2 regions of the Ornithinibacillus liuyingii genome follow, and region 2 is predicted to be linked to the other one. Evidence: predicted binding sites of a transcription regulator. Region 2 holds the regulator's gene; the other holds the start of a gene.
What was found. The regulator LexA, encoded in region 2, represses DNA repair genes until DNA is damaged. The targets are predictions, from matches to a motif close to CGAACATATGTTCG.
Positions count from the first base shown of each region.

Region 1: a site for LexA is predicted at 3,927-3,940, ahead of ACSKT4_RS00920 (DNA polymerase IV). Genes of this name have one in related genera too.

Region 1 is NZ_JBPWOS010000001.1:174,322-183,080, reverse strand. Features, by position in the region: gene ACSKT4_RS00940 (methyl-accepting chemotaxis protein) at 1-1,143, opposite strand, end outside; gene ACSKT4_RS00935 (amidohydrolase) at 1,427-3,022, shown strand; gene ACSKT4_RS00930 (hypothetical protein) at 3,115-3,426, opposite strand; gene ACSKT4_RS00925 (YuzC family spore coat inner layer protein) at 3,436-3,801, opposite strand; gene ACSKT4_RS00920 (DNA polymerase IV) at 3,965-5,215, shown strand; gene coaW (type II pantothenate kinase) at 5,318-6,121, opposite strand; gene ACSKT4_RS00910 (BCCT family transporter) at 6,290-7,873, shown strand; gene ACSKT4_RS00905 (S8 family peptidase) at 7,938-8,759, opposite strand, start outside.
Region 2 is NZ_JBPWOS010000001.1:478,052-486,810, reverse strand. Features, by position in the region: gene sirA (sporulation inhibitor of replication protein SirA) at 1-137, opposite strand, end outside; gene tkt (transketolase) at 462-2,462, opposite strand; gene ACSKT4_RS02425 (DUF896 domain-containing protein) at 2,563-2,799, opposite strand; gene ACSKT4_RS02420 (YneB family resolvase-like protein) at 2,885-3,544, opposite strand; gene lexA (transcriptional repressor LexA) at 3,816-4,439, shown strand; gene glnA (type I glutamate--ammonia ligase) at 4,581-5,912, opposite strand; gene ACSKT4_RS02405 (MerR family transcriptional regulator) at 5,973-6,389, opposite strand; gene ACSKT4_RS02400 (methionine gamma-lyase family protein) at 6,495-7,724, opposite strand; gene hflX (GTPase HflX) at 7,726-8,759, opposite strand, start outside.

The DNA.
Region 1 (8,759 bases), 300 kb from region 2:
ACGTACTTTTGTAACAGCTACCTTCATGATATTGTCGATACGATTCATTTGCTCACCTGAAGCCTGCATCAACTCATTACCTTGGTTAGCTAAATCTAACACAAATTCAGAAGAATTCTCTATCTTAGTTCCATTCTCGTTAGCTTCTTGAACTCTTCGTGAGAATTGCTGCATCGTATAGGTTAAATTACTTGCACCATCTGCCTGTTTTTCCGAACCTGCAGCCAATTCTTGCATTGTTGTGGCTACTTGTTCTGATCCAGCTCTTACTTCGCTCGCTGACAGCTTCAGCTCCTTGCTTTGCGTAGTGACCGAATTGGAAACAAGGGAAACTTGTCTTATCACTTCTTTTAAATAGGCGCTCATTCTCCCAATAGAAGATGCTAGTTGTCCTATTTCATCCCTACCATCATAATCAACTTCTGGTACGGTTAAGTCTCCTTCTGCTATTTGATTACTCACTTCAACAACTTTTTTGAGATTGCGGGAAATAGCTTGACTAATGAATACAATCAACAGAACTCCAATAACAATCGTCACCGCTAAGATAATTAATTGGGTTACGAATGTTTTCTTTTGGCTTTCCATTGCACTACTAATCGCTTGTTGTCGATCCGCATCTAACATACTGACTAATTCATCTAATAAGCTGACCGTCTCATCTCTGATTTCATTTGTCTGACTAAGGAATGATTCTGCCACATCCATATTTCCATTCTGAATTGCTGAAACAATATAATTGGTAAACATACGGTACATTTCTTGATTCATGGAAGTGACTTCTTGATAAATCTCTTCTTGTTCTTTTGACTTTAAATTAACGCGAACTTTGCTTGCAAATTGATTATACATTACTTGGTTCTCTTTAAACGATTCTACCAAATCAGGATTTTGTTCTTGATAATAAGAAACGATATAAATGCTCATATTGCGTGTTAATGATCCCATTTCGGAAATGCTCATCGCTAAATCACTTTTTGCTTCTAATTCTTCTATATTTTTTCCTATCCCAATAATAGAGTTTGAAACAAGAGCCGAAGAACCGATAAACAGTAATATAACAATAGCTAGTGTCAAGCCATACTTCCAACCAATTCTTATATCACGGTGTCTTATTCTTCTCAGTCGAAGTTTCTTTAGCATTTCTTTTCCTCCCATATTTTATAGATCAATTAGTAAACAACTCTTCTTTCAAAATCGTTAACTAGTTATGTATAAAATACTATCCCCTACTTTTTATAATAAGCTATGATTCGACAATTTACAACAATTCTCAAATATGGCTATTTACATAAAAATAGCCACTATTTCAATGGTTTAACATAATTGACTTCCGATATAGCAGTTAGTATGATGTTCTTAATATTTATATTGTTCAAACTTGGCATTTTCTATATACTTATCAGTCATTTTTAGGGGGACGATTATGAGAAAAATATTTATTAATGGGAACTTTTATACATTAGATCCAATTAAACCTGTTGTACAAGCCGTAGTTGTAGAGAACGGAAGATTTATTGCTATGGGATCTGAAGCAGACATATTACTTCAATGGAACAATCATACGTGTGAAGTTATTGACCTTGCTGGGAAGACGGTAACACCGGGGTTAGTGGATAGTCATCTCCATTTGTCACTTATCGCTGAACAATTTATGCACTTAGACCTTACTGGTATTACCTCTAAAACAGAAATGTTGGAAAAAATTCAAGAGAAGGCTAACACGTTAAGACCTAATGAATGGTTACTTGGTGGTGGTTGGGATGAAAATCTATTTATGGATGGATCCATTCCTACCCTTGAAGAGCTGGATTATGTTGCTCCCCATAACCCACTCTTTTTAACTAGAATTTGTACACATGCAGCTGTCGCTAATAGTAAAGCTTTTGAATTAAGTAACTATCACCCTCATATGTCTATACCAGAAGGTGGTAGTATTGTCTTAGACGAATCCTCTCGAAAACCGACTGGATTAATCCTTGAATCCGCTTCGGAAATATTTAAGCAGCACATCCCGCAAAAATCTTACGCGGAACTAATCCAGGCGATGAGGAAGGCTATTCAATTTGCTATTCAAAAAGGATTAACTAGTGTTCATACAAATGACCCACTCTTTCTCGGTGGCTTACAGCAAACATATACAATTTATGATACCTTATTAAATCAAGAGGGGCTTGGACTTCGGACGAACCTTTTAATTAATCATGAATTTCTTGATGATTTGAAGACCTCTGGTATGTATACTGGTTATGGAAATGAAACACTGCAAATTGGTGCAGTTAAAATATTTGCTGATGGGGCCTTCGGACGAAGAACAGCACTACTATCTGAACCCTACCATGATGCTCCAGGTCATTATGGAGAGGCAATGCTTGACCAAGAAGCTCTAACAGATATTGTTAGGAGGTCGCGTGAATTATCGATGCCTATTGCCGTACATACGATTGGTGATCAAGCATTAGTAAATGTTCTAGATGTCTTAGATCAATTTCCTACCGTTAGTCATCGCGACAGACTTATTCACGTACAAGTACTAAATCAAGAATTAATTAATCGTTTAATACATCCAAGCCGCATTGCTGATATTCAGCCTAGATTTGTAGCTAGTGACTTTCCTTGGGTTATAGAAAGACTTGGTACGAGCCGTTCCGAAACATCCTATGCATGGAAGACATTGATGGATTATGGTGTTATTTGTGCTGGTGGGTCAGACTCTCCAGTTGAACCAGTTGACCCATTACTCGGTATTCACGCTGCCGTTACGCGAAAATTACCAGGTGAAACGCATGATGGATGGAATCCTAAAGAAAAGCTATCTATGATTGATGGCTTTCGGTTATTTACCGAATTTACAGCTTATGCAACAAGTGAGGAAATATTAAAAGGAACTATTTCTAGAGGAAAACTTGCGGACATGACTGTTCTTTCTAATAATCCGTTCGAAATGGAAAATCCTGATGAATTATTAAAAACAGAAATTGAAATGACGATTATTGGTGGAGAAATCAAATACGAAAAATAACTTCGGTTTTAATAGATGAGGCTAATGACATAACAAAAGGTTTAACCACAGACCTAAACGTATCATCACTAGCTAGGAAATATACAGAACCTCTAGACGGTCCAGATGCTTAGAGGACATTGTGGGGAAGTTTCAAACAAATGTCTGTCGCGCGAGTTCTTCTTATTGCCGCGCGATTTTCCTTCTAGGTCGCGTGAGGTTTCACCTTTCTCGCGCGAAACTTGCTTCAGCCGCGCGGGCACTTCTTTTTCGCGCGACTTTTTCTCCATTTCGCGCGGGCATCCTTGTTTTTCGCGCGAGATTCCTTCTAGGTCGCGCGAGGTTGCATCGTACTTGTATGCTTTGAAAGCAAATATATTTCCTGTGCAGGGATATGCATGGGCTGCATCTGTCTCAGGCCTCATTTATTAATTTTATTCATTCCATCTCAATGCTACGGTTAATCTACAGCACTTTGTATCATTAACCCTGGATACAAAATCTAATCGCAAACCGTCTGGATTCACTTGAATATCTACATCCGCTGTTATTCCAATACTTTGGATTAACCGCCTAACTTCCTCTACATTGGATTCTTGCGCGGCAGTCATAACCTGCTCATCAAACTCCTTTGATGATGCAAAGCGATCCAAAACCATACTTACTTCTTTCATTAATTTTTTTGTTTCATTTGCAGAATCATATAATAAACCAGGGTCCACTTCAGGAAACTGGCGATAATAATTCCTAAATAGATAAGAATGTGGTAGATAATAATAAACTGGATACCAATAATACAAGCTCTCCCCTCCTCAATTCCCATATAACACTATATGCTTAAGAAGAAAATAAGGAAATTGTCTAGCCCCATGTTTGGATTATGAATTTTTTTCCATTGATAATCTATTTCCAGCACCATATAATAAGAACAAACGTTCCTATTGGTGGTGAAATGTAATGCAAATAGATTATTCTACTTTTCCACGTCACAATGTACTATGTATTGATATGCGATCGTTCTATGCTAGTGTGGAAGCTGTTAAATTAAAGCTTGACCCAATGACCACAATGCTTGCTGTTGTTGGGGATCCAAATAGATCCGGAAGTATTGTACTTGCCGCTTCACCTGCTCTCAAAGCAAAATACGGAATTAGCAATGTGAGTCGTTTCTTTGAATTACCGAATGACCCTGCTATTCATATTGTTCCAGCACATATGGCTGATTATCTTCAAGTTTCGGTGGAAATCACTAGGCTAATTAACCAATACGCTCCAAAGGAGGCCATCCATCAATACTCTGTCGATGAGGTATGGGTAACACTTGATGGATTAGAGAAGCTATTTGGGAATCCATGGGAGATTGCCAATCAAATTAAACAAGACATTCTCGATAGTTTTGGCATTACGTGTTCCATTGGAATTGGCGATAATAAATTTTTAGCAAAGGTTGTCATGGATTTACACGCTAAAAAAGTTGGCATAGTAGAATGCCGGTATGAGGATGTAGAGGAAAAGCTTTGGCCACATCCTGTGGAAAAAATATGGGGAATTGGGAGTAGAATGAAGCGCAATCTCAATCGTATGGGGATTGTCACCCTTGGACAGCTTGCAAAATTTGACTTGAATCGTATTAAAAAGCGGTTTGGTGTAATGGGAGAACAGCTTTATTGGCATGCGTGGGGGATTGATTTAAGTCCAGTATTTGGGGATTTTGTTAAGCACGAGCAAAAAGGCTTTGGTCACGGGATTGCTCTTTTACGAGATTATACGAAGGATGAAGTTGCGGTTTGTATTTTAGATCTTTGTGAAGAGGTTTGTCGTAGAACCAGAACGGCTGGCAAAGTCGGTAAAACTATTCATCTTGGAATAGCCTATTCCAAGGAAACCGGCGGTGGTTTCTCACGCTCTAAGTCTATCCCCATTCCGACTAATATCACGATGGATATGTACCATATTTGTATGCTGCTTTTCAAGGAATTTTATGACGGTCATAGTACAATTCGCCATGTTTATGTCACGTTAGATAACTTATATGATAAAGCCGAAACACAACTAGATTTATTTGAGAATCGCTCCAAAAAAAATGATATTGGCTATGTCATGGATGCTATTCGTGAAAAATATGGTACAACTGCCATCCTCCGAGCTAGTAGCTTTACCGATGCTGGAGTTACATTAGACCGTAGTAAAAAAATTGGTGGCCATTACGCTTAACAGGAAAACTAACGCATTTGCTCTTTCCCAAGCAAATGCGTTAGTTTTTTTCTTATGCCTGACGAGATGCATCCCTATCTACGAAGTGAACCATCTTTAGCTTTATTCGTTTTCTAGCAATGCACCAATTGCTCCAGTATGAGTACCTTTATCTAGAAAAACTGGCTCATAGGACATCATGTCACGAAATTGCACAAAAACTTCCTTCAATGCAGGATTATTCGTAACTGTACCACCTACAAATACAATTTGTTTAATTTGTTTTGCTGTCGCAACTTGAGTTGCTAATAATAAAATGGTCTCCCCTATCATTCGTATTACACTCGCAAGATGATCATGTTCTGTAGCATCTTTATTTAAATGTGCTTTCCCTAAATTGGCAGCTGTTAAGTCCCTATATATAGGAGGCTCTTCGGGGGCATAAATATCTCGTACTAGCAAATCACTTTTTCGAGAATCACCATTTCTAGCCATCGTTGTGAAGGTTTGAAAATCATTTTTCCGGGTAATTAGATAACCTAAACCCATCAAAGTACCACCACCGATACCACTACCTAGAACACGTTCAAATGAGTTATGAGTAACATGAAAAATGGAGGTTCCTGTCCCAATGTTAACTAAAATGTATTCCTCATGATTAATAGCCTTTTCTTTTAACAGATAAGAAGCACCTCTCGTAACTGCTTGAAACTCATTAACCAATTGGCAGTTAAAAGAGGGCAATTTTGTAAAGGAGTTCGCTTTACCACCTGTTACAAACAGACTCGCATTAGGAGACAAGATTGACAACCACTCCAACACTGCATCTATATCCAGACTAGAAAAGGTTTTAGTATGTATTTTTCCATGGTCATAATAAGCAAGCTTGACTAGTGACCCTCCAGCATCTATACCAATTTTATTCACCAACTTGTATTCTCCTCCTTGTCCTAAATTACCTTCAATTTACACGAACGAGTGCAAAAAGAAAAGCCAAAGATTGGCAGGCAGGTTGTCCATATTTATAGCCATAATTCAAAATTAGAATTTAGAACAAATTAATGAAATAGAAAGCAATTAGGAAGGAATGTCTATATGAACAAAAAACTTATTGACTGGCCTACTTTTATTGGAGCACTAATTATTTTGCTAAGTGTTTCACTACCATTAATTACCTTTCCAGAAGCCGGGGCAAATGTCATTAATATCATCAATAACTATATTACTGGAAAATTTGGTGTCCTCTTTCTAGCCCTAGGTCTATTCACTTTAATCTTTATGTTATATATTGCCTTCAGTAAGTATGGGAAAATAAAATTAGGAAAACGAGGAACAGAAAAAGAGTTTGGATCTTTTTCATGGGCAGCAATGCTCTTTTCTGCTGGAATAGGCTCTAGTATTTTATACTGGGGAATGATTGAATGGGCTTATTATTATCAGGGTCCGCCCTTTGGTATAGAGCCAATGACAAAGGAAGCGATAGAATTAGCCGCGACCTATGGAATTTTCCACTGGGGTCCGATTGCTTGGGCAATCTATACACTCCCGGCCCTACCAATTGCTTATTTCTATTATGTGAGGAAAAATCCAGTACTAAAAATAAGTTCGGCCACAAAGCCTGTTATCGGCAAGCTCGCAGATGGTCCAGTAGGAGTGCTAATTGATATTCTCTTCATCTTCGGACTATTAGGTGGTGCAGGAACAACTCTCGCTCTAGGAGCACCAATGATTGCAGAAGGTGTTAGCCATATTACAGGTATTCCGGTTACCCTCTTCTCACAGGCGGGTATCATGGTCCTATGCACATTAATTTTTGCAATAAGTGCCTACTCTGGATTAAATAAAGGAATAAAAATATTAAGTGATATTAATCTATGGCTTGCCATTTTCATTCTAGTGTTTATCTTCGTTTTTGGTCCTACCGTATTTATAAGTGAATCCACCTTTACCAGCTTAGGTGTTCTTATGGACAATTTCTTTCATATGGCAACTTGGTTAGAACCGTTAGCAGCATTTGAAGCATATCCTGAGACAAGGTTTCCCGAGACATGGACTGTATTTTACTGGGCATGGTGGGTTGTTTACGCTCCATTTGTAGGATTATTTGTAGCAAGAATTTCTTATGGGAGAACGATTAAAGAGATGATATTAGGAACGCTAATTTATGGAACACTGGGCTGTATTATGTTCTTTGGAATCCTAGGGAACTTCGGATTATACTTACAATTATCTGGTTCTTTTGATGTTATCGGTCATATGAATACGTTTGGGGCACCAGCAACAATTATTGCTATTTTAAATCAATTACCTATTTCGGGATTCATTGTACTAATGTTTACCATATTAGCGATTATCTTTCTATCCACTACCTTCGACTCTGCTTCCTATATATTAGCTGCAGTAGTACAAAAGCATGTACCCGGCGGGGAAGCATTGCGATGGAATCGTTTATTTTGGGCTTTTACATTATTAATCCTTCCTCTTGTACTCATGTTCATCGGCGATTTAGAAGCACTACAGACCGCTAGTATTGTAGCGGGTTTTCCCGTCATGTTTATTATGCTTTTACTTGCCATATCCTTTGTAAAAGCTTGCGGAAGTGATTTACGAGCATCAAAGGAATATCGTTCTCCTACAATTTATATAGATCGTAGAACCATTCAGAAAAAGGATAAATAAAAAGTAGAGGAAGAAACGTGGACTTCCTCTACATTCTATTTTTCACCTTTAAAACTTAATTCAATTAATAACGAACGGAAGCATTCACATCGATTAGTCCATAACGTACATCTCTTCCAACACCATTCATATAAACGGCTGTATTCTGAATAGCAGCTCGGACTTGCGTGTTATTTCTTCCTTGACCAGTAAGTAATGCTGCTTGACCAGCAACATGTGGCGCTGCCATGGAAGTACCTGACATATAGACATAGCGATTACCTGGATAAGTAGAGGCAATATCAACACCCGGAGCCATTACATCTACCCAGGTTCCCCAGTTTGAAAAGTTTGCCTTAACATTTCTAGAATCAACTGCACCAACAGCTATTACATTAGAATAGGAAGCTGGTTCAAATGTCGTGCTAACACCATCATTTCCAGCAGCAGCGACCAGAACAGCACCGTTATTCCAGGCATAATTCACGGCATTTTGTAAGGTTTGAGTATGACAGTCACATCCAAGAGAAAGGTTAATCACCTCTGCCCCAGCATCTGTTGCATAAATAATACCATCAGCAATATTAGCTAACGTTCCATTTCCTCTAGCATCCAGTACACGAACAGCTAATATTTTTGTATTAGGTGCCATACCTGCTATTCCTATCCCATTGTTCGTCCCCGCTGCAGCAATACCAGCTACATGAGTGCCATGACCATTTTGATCACTCGGGTTCCAATCATTTTGCACAAAATCATACCCTCGAATAACTTTCCCAGCTAAATCAGGATGATTATAATCTACACCAGTATCTAGTACAGCTATCTCTTGATTGGAGCTTCCCCGAGCAACATCCCATGCTAAATGCGCATTGGTGTTAAATAAGCCATACTGGTAAATAGGGCT
Region 2 (8,759 bases):
TAATGGAATTGCATATGTAAATCATTTCTTAATTGATTCAAATGATACTCTTTGATAAAACGATATAAAATATCACTTTTATAGTAATAGTGTTTAGCAAATTCTTCTTTTATCCAATAAACAGTATATTCTTTCATTTTCTATAGCCCCTCCCCTTTTTCATCTATTATACGTTTTCTATTAAAAAAGAATGTCAAACGGTGAAATATATTATCACTAGTTTTGTCGAATGGATTAATAGATGAAAAATAGGTTGGAACTACATTTATGTTATTTTTAAATAGCCCCGAATGTTTTTCAGTCGGGGCTATTTTGCTTTTGGTTATCTTTTAACTAGAAAGAATATCTATGAACTCACTGAAGCCTCTCCTTCTGTTTGAGCCTATGCAATTCCTGAGCTTGTATCATGCACTGATTTAAAATAGATACGCTTAATACCATCTAGATCTAGCATGATTCCATTACATAACGATATCTTTTACATGCTTTACTACATTTTCAACGGTAAATCCGTATTCTTCGATTAACTTTTCTCCACTTGCGGATGCGCCAAAGGTAGAAATGCCAATAATTTTCCCTTCTTGCCCAATGTAACGTTCCCAGCCAAGTGGAGAACCCATTTCCATTGCAATTCGTTTGGTAACAGATTTAGGTAGAACTTTTTCTTTATAATTTTCTTCTTGGCGTTCAAAACGATCCCATGATGCAAGGCTAACCACTCGTACATCTATATTGTCTTCACGAAGTACTTTTTGTGCTTCCACTGCTAATTGAACTTCGGAACCGGAAGCAATTAAGATCGCATCAGGGATTGCTTTATTGGAATCACGTAAAATATATCCACCACGTTTTACACCTTCATATGCCTGTTCCTTTGTACCCTCTAATGTCGGTAAGTTCTGTCGTGTTAATACGAGAAGGGTTGGTTGATCTGTCGATTCCACCGCAAGTCTCCAAGCAGCATTGGTTTCATTTCCATCTGCCGGTCGAATTACGGAAAGGTTCGGCATGCTTCGGAACGCTGATAAATGTTCAATTGGTTCATGTGTTGGACCGTCCTCACCAACAGCAATCGAGTCGTGTGTAAATACGTATGTAACAGGTGTATTCATAATAGCAGATAAGCGTATTGCTGGACGTAAGTAATCACTGAAGACAAAGAACGTACCGCCATACACCTTCACCCCGCCGTGAAGTGCCATACCATTCAGTGCAGCACCCATTGCATGTTCACGAACACCGAACCATATATTTCTACCATTATAATTCTCTCTAGTAAAGTCCTCTTCTCCGGTAATGGTGGTTTTATTAGAGCCAGCTAGGTCAGCACTACCACCAAGGAAATACGGAATGGCTTTAGCAATACCATTTAATACTTCGCCTGAAGAAGCTCGCGTTGCAAGAGACTTTCCTACTTCATATACTGGAAGGTTATCAGCCCATCCTTGCGGTAATTCACCTGCAATGGCCATCTCTAGTTCCTTAGCCTCTTGTGGATATTTATCTCGATAAGTGGCAAAAAGCATATTCCATTCTGCTTCTAGTTTCTCGCCTTTTATTTGTATCTTCTCTTTAAAATCAGCATATACCTCTTCCGGAACACGGAATTCTTCATGCTGCCACTGATAGAATTCTTTCGTTAACAAGACCTCATCCTCACCTAATGGGGCACCATGTGAAGCAGAAGAAGCTGATTTATTAGGAGATCCATAACCAATAACGGTTTTCACTTCAATTAGCGTAGGTTGTTCGATATTTTCTCTCGCGTCTTTTAATGCCATGCGAATCGTTTCTACATTATTTCCATCCTCAACCCGAATAACCTGCCAACCATAGGATTTAAAACGTTCTTCCGTATTATCCGAGAAAGAGCGGTTTAATTCTCCATCTAGCGAAATATCATTAGAATCGTATAAAACAATCAATTTACCGAGCCTTAGATGGCCAGCCAGGGAAGCCGCTTCATGCGAAATTCCTTCCATTAAATCACCATCACCAACTAAGCAATAGGTATAATGGTCTATAATGTTCATATCACTTTTATTATACTTAGCAGCTAAATACACCTCAGCCATCGCCATCCCAACAGACATTGCAATACCTTGGCCTAAAGGACCTGTAGTTGCTTCTACACCATCGGTATGATGAACTTCTGGATGGCCTGGCGTCCTAGAACCCCACTGGCGAAACTCCTTTAAATCTTCTATTGTTACGTCATAGCCCGATAAATGTAACAGACTGTACAGTAGCATTGATCCATGTCCAGCAGATAATACAAACCGGTCGCGGTTAAACCATTTAGAATTTTTAGGATTGTGATTCATTATGTCTGCCCATAACGTATACGCCATTGGAGAAGCACCCATTGGTAATCCAGGATGTCCTGAATTAGCTTTTTCTATGGCATCAATGGATAGGGTGCGAATTGCATTAATGGACATTTGCTCTATATTAGTAGACATACGTAATACTCCTTTCGGTCAGAAGAATAGTAATACTTGTTTTCTGTAAAATGTAGATAGTTAACAAGTACTAGTATTCCTTATTATGATATTACTATGTCTAATGTTTTTGGTTTCTTTCCTGCATGTCACGTAACTTTTTAGGAGTCACGTCATTTCCTGCTGGATCAATTACCGTCATGGTCTTCAATTGATTCTTAAAAGAGTTGCGGACATTCCCTAAATACTCTTCTCGTAGTTTTTTTCTCTCTTTTTCTTCATCCTTTGTTAGTCCTTCTGCAGTCTTTGCCTTTTTAGCCAGTGCATTAATACGATCTAATTTTTCTTTTGAAATCATCTCATAACCTCCTAGAATAAATCTATCTTATTCATCATTATTAATATTAAAAAGCAAGAACACGACACGTTCTTGCTTTTTAATATTACCTGTTCAACTTATCTGAATCAATTATTTGATATTCTTGGTATCTTCTATGGACAGTAGCCTTTGAGATAGAATATCCCAATCCAGTTAACGTCTTTGCAATTTCACTGAAGGTAAGGCCATTATTTCGTAATCGAATGATTTCCTCGATTGGTACTTCCTTTCTCTCCCTACCTGGAGCTAAATGCTGATTAGCAAGATTCTTAGCTGGATTATAGCCATTCTCTATCGCTTTTTTCATACCTCGTTTTATTTTTACATTGTGAATTTTGCGTTGGTATTCCTCCACTATACCGACAATCTGTAATACCATAGAATCTGATTCGGATAATTCTAGCTTTCCATCGTGAATCGCAGTGTAGATGGAAATATTCAACTTCGCTAATTGATGAAACAATGCTATTTTTGTATTTCCTCGACCTAATCTTGTTTCATCTTGAATAAGGAGAGCATCTGCTTGTCCACGTTCAAACGTTTCAAGCATGTCAAATATTCCATCTCGTTCTACTTCATATCCACTCGCTTGCTCCTCTATACATTTTACAACATGGAATTGATACCGATTTGCCAATTGGCATAATTCTTCCTTCTGTCTAGCTAATGACGTTTCCTGAACTTTTTTATCTGTACTTACTCTGCAGTATATAATGACATTCAATTTATTAACTCCTATTATGCACTAATTAATGATACGTATAAGAAACCTAATGTTACAGCAAAAGCAACAATATAAAATAAATCTGTCTTGTTTACTTTACCAAACATTTTTTCATCATCCCTTCTCGATTATATCACAAGAACCTTTGTTCGTATTTTTATTATATCAGAACATATGATCTTGTCAATGATTTTTCGAACGAATGTTTGCATTATATGCCATACGATGGTAAACTAGCATTAATAAATAATATGTGCGAGGTGTTTAATAGATGACAAAATTATCAACTAGACAACAAGCTATACTTGAATACATAAAAGAACAAGTCAAATTAAAAGGTTATCCACCATCTGTTAGAGAAATTGCTGAAGCAGTGGGCCTTGCCTCAAGCTCAACTGTTCACGGGCACCTCTCTAGATTAGAAAGCAAAGGTTTTATTCGCCGAGATCCTACTAAACCCCGAGCAATAGAAATACTAGATTTGGATGAAGAAAGTAATATACCTAGGGAAGAAGCTCGCTATGCACCCGTTATTGGTAAAGTAACAGCTGGTATACCTATTACTGCTGTAGAAAATATTGAAGAATTTGTGCCAGTCCCTAGCTCAACTGCAGGTCCTGATGAAAATCTATTTGTCCTAGTAATTGATGGTGAGAGTATGATTGAGGCTGGTATTTTAGACGGTGATATGGTAATAGTGAAACAACAGAGTACAGCACAAAATGGAGATATTGTTGTAGCAATGACGGAAGATGATGAAGCAACCGTAAAGCGATTTTTCAAAGAAAAAGATTATATTCGCTTACAGCCTGAAAACGCAACAATGGAACCATTAATATATAAGAATGTATCGATTCTTGGTAAAGTAGTTGGGCTTTATCGTCATATTCATTAACGATATATCGAAATACAAAAACGCATTTGCTCTTCTCTTAGCAAATGCGTTTTTAATAGGATCGGAAAGCTAGTGTAAATTCTATCAAAATAAACCGGTGAGCTAGGAGGATTCTCCTATACTCACCGGTTTTCTTTTCTATTAGTAGTTAGTTAAATATTGATCTCTTTCCCATGGATGTACGCTTGTGCGGAACATATCCCATTCGATTTCTTTTGCTTCAATATAATGTTCAAATAGATGCTCCCCTAATGCTTCTACAATAACTTCATCATTTTTAAGTTCTTGTAATGCATCAATTAGCGATGATGGTAAATCTTTAATTCCAACTTCATCACGTTCTTCTTTTGTCATAACATAAATATTACGATCAACCGCAGGTGGTGGTGTCATATTGTTACGGATTCCATCAAGTCCCGCTGCTAATAAAACAGATAATGCCATATATGGATTAGCTGCTGGATCAACACTTCTTGCCTCAACACGTGTACTTAAACCACGAGAGTTTGGAATACGCATAAGACAGCTTCTGTTTGCTGCAGACCATGCAACATAGCTTGGTGCTTCATAGCCAGGTACTAGACGCTTATATGAGTTAACTGTTGGATTGGTTATCGCTGTAAATCCAGTAGCGTGCTTTACAATACCTGCAATAAATTGATAGGCTGTGTCACTTAATTCTAAATCTCCACTCGGGTTGTAGAATGCATTTTCTCCACCTTTAAATAGGGACATGTTAGTATGCATTCCAGAACCGTTTACTCCAAATAATGGCTTAGGCATAAACGTTGCGTGAAGATTATGTTTTCTAGCAATTGTCTTAACAACTAGCTTAAACGTTTGAATATCATCCGCATGTTTTAATGCATCAGAATATTTAAAGTCAATTTCATGTTGTCCAGGGGCAACCTCATGGTGAGATGCTTCAATCTCAAAGCCCATTTCTTCTAGTTCTAATACAATATCACGACGGCAATTTTCCCCTAAATCAGTAGGCGCTAAATCAAAATATCCACCATGGTCGTTTAGTTCTAAAGAAGGATCTCCCTTTTCATCTAATTTAAATAGGAAGAATTCCGGTTCAGTTCCAATATTGAAAGCATCAAAGCCAAGCTCTTCCATTTTCTTCAAATTACGTTTTAAGTTATAACGTGGGCACCCTTCAAATGGTGTACCATCAGGACGATAGATATCACAAATAAAACGGGCAACTTTTCCTTTTTCTGAAGTCCAAGGGAACACGACAAATGTATCTAAATCTGGATATAAATACATGTCAGATTCTTCAATACGCACAAATCCCTCAATAGATGAGCCATCAAACATCATTTTGTTATCAAGTGCTTTCTCTAATTGACTTAATGGGATTTCCACATTTTTAATTGTTCCTAGCATGTCTGTAAATTGAAGTCGAATAAATTTAACATTTTCTTCTTTGATTTTTCTTTCAATCTCTTCTCTCGAGTAACCCATAAATTTCTCTCCTCCTAAATTATAATCAGTATATTTTATAGGAATTCACTTCCCCTATACCTACCTATTCACAAAAAATCTAGCAAGTTCCCCTTGTCGTAGATTAGCTTTACCAAATCGATTCGCTTCGGTAATTTCTTGTCTTAAAATCGCTCGAAGCTCCTTATCTGTTAGAACAGATTTCTTCTCTTTTGGTAATGCTTTTTCCTTTTCTTCTGTTTTTTCTACATTAGAATCTTCATCAGTTAGTAATAATTTAATCCCTGCAAGGTTTAGACCTTTATCTAGATAATTCTTAATTTCTAGTAGACGATCTACATCATTGAATGAGAATAGTCGCTGATTCCCTTTTGTTCGCTCTGGATGAATTAAATCATTTTCTTCATAGTAGCGAATTTGCCTTGCGGTTAACTCGGTAAGCTTCATTACAATACCGATTCCAAACAAAGGCATGGAGCGTCGATCCTTATCATTCATGACTATGACCTCCCTTATCTACAAAATTATTATAATAAATGTCAGTTATTCTGTCAACCAGATGTTAGGAAACTTAACATATACCATGTATGTTAAGTTCAACCGTTATTTCTTATCTATAATAGCTTGTACAGCTTCCATTAACGCAATCTTTACATGAGCATACGTAAGTCCACCTTGTACGAACGCCGTATAAGGTTTTCGAATCGGGCCATCTGCTGACAATTCTATACTTGAGCCTTGAATAAATGTTCCAGCCGCCATAATGACATCATCCTCATATCCTGGCATTTCACTAGGATATGGTGTTACAAATGAATTGACAGGCGAGTTTTGCTGGATTGCTTGGCAAAAGGCTATCATTTGTTCTGCTGTTTCGAACGTTACGGACTGAATTAAATCGGTTCTCTTTTCTTGGTAATGTGGTGTTGTAATAAATCCTAGCAATTCCAATAATCTGGAAGTAAAGACTGCTCCCTTTAATGCCTCTCCTACCACATGTGGTGATAAAAAGAATCCCTGATACATTTCCTGTAGTAAATGGAAAGTAGCCCCTAATTCCTTCCCAAGACCTGGAGCAGTTAAACGATATGCGCACAACGTCACTAAATCTTCTCTTCCTACAATATAGCCCCCAGCTCGTACAATTCCACCACCTGGATTCTTAATTAATGAACCCGCCATGATGTCTGCTCCAACATGTAGAGGTTCTTTCTCTTCCACAAATTCACCATAACAATTATCTACAAACACAATTACATCATCACGAATCTCCTTGACAAAACGAACCATTTCTTCTATCTCTTCTATCGTAAAAGAAGGACGATCGGCGTAGCCCTTAGAGCGTTGGATAGCAACCACTTTCGTACGATCATGGATTACTTCTTTTATTCTAGGGAAATTGATATGACCCTCTTCTGTTAATGGTACCTCGTTGTATGTAATCTGGAAATCCTTTAATGATCCTGTCTTCTCCCCTGTAATGCCAATCACTGTTTCCAATGTATCATAGGGCTTTCCAGTAATATAGACTAATTCATCACCTGGTCTAAGTAACCCATACAACACCGTTGTAATGGCATGCGTTCCCGATACCAATTGTGGTCTAACGATTGCAGACTCTCCACCAAATACATCGGCATAGACTGATTCTAGCGTATCTCGTCCAATATCATCATAACCATAGCCACTTGTAGAATTAAAGTGGCTATCACTAACTTTATTCCTTCTAAAAGCATCCAAAACTCGTTTTTGATTTATTTCTACTGTTTTATTAATCTCTCGGTGTATTTCTGCGATATCATTTTCTGCTTGTTCTACGAATTTCTCTAACATGTTACGTATTTTTCTCCTTTACTATTCCATTAAGCGGATGCTCTGCACGAATAAATCCACTTAAACTATATGATTCTGTTTCTTCATCAAAGTTTTTCTCCAAAAGAATTGTCTCATGCTCAAAGCGATTTAGCAAATCACCCTTTTCCACTTCTACTAAAACGCGATAAGAATTCCATTCAGTCGTTAATACTTCCTCTATCTTTTTTACTAATCGATGTAAATCCCTGCTTTCTAGTGCACTAAGGACAATATAAGGGCGATTTCTTGGAATAAAATCATCTTTTAGTAAGTCATTTTTATTATAAACAGTCAGCATAGGTATCGTACTACATTCTAGCTCATCCAATAATTTGAGCACTGTTTCTTGGTGTTGCTCATTGTCCGGATGTGAACTATCGACAACATGGAGAATGAAATCTGCCTCACTGACCTCTTCCAAGGTGGAGCGAAAAGCTGCGATTAAAGTGGTTGGGAGCTGTTGAATAAAACCTACCGTATCGGTTAATAGCACATTCAAACCAGACGGTAATTGCACCTTTCGAGTAAGTGGGTCTAGTGTTGCAAATAATTTATCTTCTTCTAAAGAATCGCTGTTTGTCAACCGATTAAAAAGGGTTGACTTTCCAGCATTGGTATACCCAACAATGGCAATTTGAAACACTTCATTTTGTTTTCTACGTTTCCGATATTGATCACGCTGTTTCACTACTTGCTTCAAACGTCTTTTAATATCATCAATACGTCTTCTAATATGTCTTTGGTCTGTCTCTAACTTTGTTTCACCGGGTCCTCTTGTGCCGATACCAGCTCCCAAACGAGATAATTGGACACCTTGACCACGTAATCTCGGTAATAAGTATTGCAACTGTGCCAATTCGACTTGAAGTTTACCTTCTTTCGTTTTTGCTCTTGCTGCAAAAATATCTAATATTAGCTGGCTTCTATCAATTACCCTTCTATCAAAGTAATCACTTAAATTCCGTGACTGACCTGCAGATAATTCATCATTCGAAATAACTAAATCAACATTTA